Regions from separate parts of the Peribacillus sedimenti genome, predicted to be linked through region 2. Evidence: a T-box and tRNA genes for the amino acid it is inferred to sense, from the RefSeq annotation. Region 2 holds a T-box; the other holds one or more tRNA genes.
What was found. A T-box is a leader RNA that pairs with one kind of tRNA and senses whether it is charged. The one in region 2 lies ahead of pheS (phenylalanine--tRNA ligase subunit alpha), so its partner is inferred to be a tRNA-Phe.

Region 1 (2,174 bases), 1.9 Mb from region 2:
TTTCCCATGGCGCAAGCTGGTAAGATCCCTGAAAGATGATCAGGTTGATAGGTCAGGGGTGGAAGCGTGGTGACACGTGGAGCTGACTGATACTAATAGATCGAGGACTTAACCAAATATATATATCGGTTCGCTGGCTAATGGCGTCACATCCTGTGACAACGCCAGCATGACCCACATCCTGTGGGCTTGGCGACTGCTTAGCTTCGACAGACGTTGGAGAGCCGGACCGCAAATCCTTCGGATTTGTGAGGACGGATCGAAACGGCCGAGAAGTTAGGAGCCGTAGCTGGACAACATTCATTGTTTTGATACGCAAAAACCTTACCTGTTATCTAGTTTTGAAGGAATAATAAATTTCTTCTTGCAAAATTTCAAAAAGGCATTATAATAAAATAGTGTCTGATTGATAAACAGTTTGGTGACGATGGCGAAGAGGTCACACCCGTTCCCATTCCGAACACGGAAGTTAAGCTCTTCAGCGCCGATGGTAGTTGGGGGATCTCCCCCTGTGAGAGTAGGACGTCGCCAAGCTGGCATTATTCCGCAGTAGCTCAGTGGTAGAGCATTCGGCTGTTAACCGAACGGTCGTAGGTTCGAGTCCTACCTGCGGAGCCATAATGGAGAGCTGTCCGAGTGGCCGAAGGAGCACGATTGGAAATCGTGTAGACGGGTAACCCTGTCTCAAGGGTTCAAATCCCTTGCTCTCCGCCATTAGTATTGGCCCCTTGGTCAAGCGGTTAAGACACCGCCCTTTCACGGCGGTAACACGGGTTCGAATCCCGTAGGGGTCACCAATTTTTTATGTGTGGAGGATTAGCTCAGCTGGGAGAGCACCTGCCTTACAAGCAGGGGGTCGGCGGTTCGATCCCGTCATCCTCCACCATTCGTATTATATCTATTATCGCGGGGTGGAGCAACGAGCTTTACTTCACTGAATATCTGCGAGTTGTACGGATTGAGCTGCTGCTTGGTTTGGCCTTCTGAAATCCGGACAGTCTACAGTGCACTTAGTGCATAAATTAAAATTGCATCATTTATATTATCGCGGGGTGGAGCAGTCTGGTAGCTCGTCGGGCTCATAACCCGAAGGTCGCAGGTTCAAATCCTGTCCCCGCAATCTGGTCCCGTGGTGTAGCGGTTAACATGCCTGCCTGTCACGCAGGAGATCGCGGGTTCGATTCCCGTCGGGACCGCCATTAATTTGTGGCTCAGTAGCTCAGTCGGTAGAGCAAAGGACTGAAAATCCTTGTGTCGGCGGTTCGATTCCGTCCTGAGCCACCATTAAAAGGAATGCCGGTGTAGCTCAATTGGTAGAGCAACTGACTTGTAATCAGTAGGTTGGGGGTTCAAGTCCTCTTGCCGGCACCATTTGTTTGTTTTAAAATAGTGGAGGGGTAGCGAAGTGGCTAAACGCGGCGGACTGTAAATCCGCTCCCTCCGGGTTCGGCGGTTCGAATCCGTCCCCCTCCACCATTTTTACAGGGGCATAGTTTAACGGTAGAACAGAGGTCTCCAAAACCTCCAGTGTGGGTTCGATTCCTGCTGCCCCTGCCATTTTAATCAACAATGGCGATTGTGGCGAAGTGGTTAACGCATCGGATTGTGGTTCCGACATTCGTGGGTTCGATTCCCATCAGTCGCCCCATTTTATTGATTATAGATAATTTTTATTATTGGGCTATAGCCAAGCGGTAAGGCAACGGACTTTGACTCCGTCATGCGTTGGTTCGAATCCAGCTAGCCCAGCCATTATGCGGAAGTAGTTCAGTGGTAGAATACAACCTTGCCAAGGTTGGGGTCGCGGGTTCGAATCCCGTCTTCCGCTCCATTATAAGGCGGCATAGCCAAGTGGTAAGGCCAAGGTCTGCAAAACCTTTATCCACCGGTTCGAATCCGGTTGCCGCCTCCATAACTTCTTTGCCGGTGTGGCGGAATTGGCAGACGCGCACGACTCAAAATCGTGTTCCTCACGGAGTGTCGGTTCGACCCCGACCACCGGTATCATAAGGGTCGAAATATAAAAAACCAATGCTTTGAAAAAACAGAGCATTGGTTTTTTTCTATTCTTTCCATCATAAGTGCAAGGCTTGTCCCTTTATGTGTTATACTGCTATGCCCCTTATTTGTATTATCAGGAACTCTGGTAAGGATACTGGGAAGAGTAATTGCTA
Region 2 (2,174 bases):
CCGATACGGAAACACCACAAGGAATTGCGGCGGTTTGTGAGCAAAAGCAGATTGCAAAAGAAGAGCTTGATATAAGGAGAGCCGTTCTGCTCGATCATATTCAGGACCCGGGAAATCTGGGCACGATCATCCGTACTGCAGATGCCGCAGGGATGGATGCCATTTTTTTAGGAGAAGGATGTGCCGACCCATATAATCCAAAGGTGATCAGGGCAACTCAAGGGAGTCTGTTTCATATTGCCTTGATAAAAGAAAAACTGGATTATGTGGTTGCCGACTTAAAGGAAAAGGGAATTCCAGTTTACGGCACTGCACTTGAAAACGGTGTTCATTACGAAGAAGCAGAGAAGGGTGAATCCTTTGCTCTTCTGGTTGGTAATGAAGGCCAGGGAGTCAGTAAAGAGCTGCTGTCACAGACAACCCAAAACCTTTATATCCCGATATATGGAAGAAGTGAGTCGCTTAATGTCGGTATTGCAGCAGGCATTTTAATGTATTCACTCCGGAAACAGTAGCACATCTGACAGCCTCTAAAAAAATAATAATCAATTTGAAAACGGACGAAAAATATACTATAATTAAACACAAATTTTATAATATTTAAAGACGAAGACAGAGAATAGTAACTAAGGAAAACCGTTTAGGGAGAAAATGCCGCAGACTGAAAGCATTTTTACGGCCCTGCCCTAGTGAATTCACCTCTCGAGTCGGCATCGGGAAGGTGAGCATTCCAGTTTCTTTTATGAAACCTGGCGCGTATCCGAAAGATGCATCGGCATAAGCCGTTATCCTATTTGAGTGAGTGCTATTGGAAATTGGCACTAATAAGGGTGGTACCGCGATACATAAACCTCGTCCCTTTTGGGAGGAGGTTTTTTTGTGCTTGAAAGAGCGCAGTGAAAATGCCGAAAGACCATAATTAACATTCAAATCATTGAAGGAGGACTAAAACATGCAGGAACGCTTACAGGAATTGCAGTCAGAAGCACTGCACAAGGTTTCAAATGCATCGGATTTAAAGCAGCTGAATGAAATCCGAGTAGCTTATTTAGGAAAGAAGGGGCCGATTACTGAGGTGCTTCGCGGAATGGGAAAGCTCTCCGCCGAAGAAAGACCAAGGATTGGAGCATTGGCCAATGAAGTAAGAGAAGAAATTGCATCAAGAATTGAGGAAAAGCAAAAGGCCCTTGAAGATGCTGCCGTAAATGAAAAACTTGCAGCAGAAAAAATTGACGTTACTTTGCCAGGCCGTCCTGTAAAGAAAGGCGGTCACCATCCGCTAACGAAAATCATTGAAGAAATTGAAGATTTATTTATTGGAATGGGGTATGAGGTAGCGGAAGGTCCTGAGGTGGAAACAGATTATTATAATTTTGAAGCGCTGAATCTGCCGAAGGGGCATCCGGCACGTGATATGCAGGATTCTTTCTATATCACAGAAGAAATCTTGATGCGCACACACACTTCTCCAGTACAGGCAAGAACGATGGAAAAGCATAAAGGAAAAGGGCCGGTTAAGATTATTTGTCCGGGAAAAGTATATCGGAGAGATAACGATGATGCCACTCATTCCCATCAGTTTATGCAGATCGAAGGCCTGGTAATCGATGAACATATCCGTATGAGTGACCTAAAAGGAACGCTTGAGGTCTTTGCCAAAAAGATGTTCGGGCAAGAACGCGAAATTCGCCTTCGTCCAAGCTTCTTCCCATTCACTGAACCATCAGTAGAAATGGATATTTCATGTAAATTCTGTGGAGGGACCGGCTGCAGTGTATGCAAGGGAACGGGCTGGATTGAAATATTGGGTGCTGGCATGGTCCATCCTAACGTCCTTGAAATGGCAGGATTCGATTCAAGCAAGTATTCCGGTTTCGCTTTCGGAATGGGACCTGAGCGTATTGCCATGCTGAAATATGGGGTCGATGATATTCGTCATTTCTATACAAACGATGTGCGTTTCTTAAGACAATTCCATCGCCAGGAATAGAATTCGATAGATTTTTTACGATTGAGGAATGCATTTCAACAAAGCGTCTTATCGTGTGACAAATACGATTTTTTAATAGGAGGATTTTTAATGTTTGTTTCTTATAAATGGCTGCAGGATTACGTGGATCTTTCAGGCATCACGGCAGATGAACTGGCAGAGAGAATCACGAAAAGCGGTATCG

Region 1: it has a tRNA-Phe gene. The T-box ahead of pheS (phenylalanine--tRNA ligase subunit alpha) is inferred to sense a tRNA for this amino acid. The anticodon was not compared.

What each region holds. Positions count from the first base shown of each region.
Region 1 covers NZ_CP143547.1:911,666-913,839, forward strand. Annotated here, with positions in the region: rRNA gene V1500_RS04555 (23S ribosomal RNA) at 1-116, shown strand, start outside; rRNA gene rrf (5S ribosomal RNA) at 418-534, shown strand; tRNA gene V1500_RS04565 (tRNA-Asn) at 544-618, shown strand; tRNA gene V1500_RS04570 (tRNA-Ser) at 623-714, shown strand; tRNA gene V1500_RS04575 (tRNA-Glu) at 723-797, shown strand; tRNA gene V1500_RS04580 (tRNA-Val) at 811-886, shown strand; tRNA gene V1500_RS04585 (tRNA-Met) at 1,047-1,120, shown strand; tRNA gene V1500_RS04590 (tRNA-Asp) at 1,124-1,199, shown strand; tRNA gene V1500_RS04595 (tRNA-Phe) at 1,209-1,284, shown strand; tRNA gene V1500_RS04600 (tRNA-Thr) at 1,296-1,371, shown strand; tRNA gene V1500_RS04605 (tRNA-Tyr) at 1,392-1,476, shown strand; tRNA gene V1500_RS04610 (tRNA-Trp) at 1,484-1,557, shown strand; tRNA gene V1500_RS04615 (tRNA-His) at 1,573-1,648, shown strand; tRNA gene V1500_RS04620 (tRNA-Gln) at 1,678-1,752, shown strand; tRNA gene V1500_RS04625 (tRNA-Gly) at 1,757-1,831, shown strand; tRNA gene V1500_RS04630 (tRNA-Cys) at 1,838-1,912, shown strand; tRNA gene V1500_RS04635 (tRNA-Leu) at 1,923-2,004, shown strand; gene V1500_RS04640 (spore coat protein) at 2,135-2,174, opposite strand, start outside.
Region 2 covers NZ_CP143547.1:4,113,914-4,116,087, reverse strand. Annotated here, with positions in the region: gene V1500_RS20195 (TrmH family RNA methyltransferase) at 1-515, shown strand, start outside; T-box leader at 601-863, shown strand; gene pheS (phenylalanine--tRNA ligase subunit alpha) at 953-1,990, shown strand; gene pheT (phenylalanine--tRNA ligase subunit beta) at 2,081-2,174, shown strand, end outside.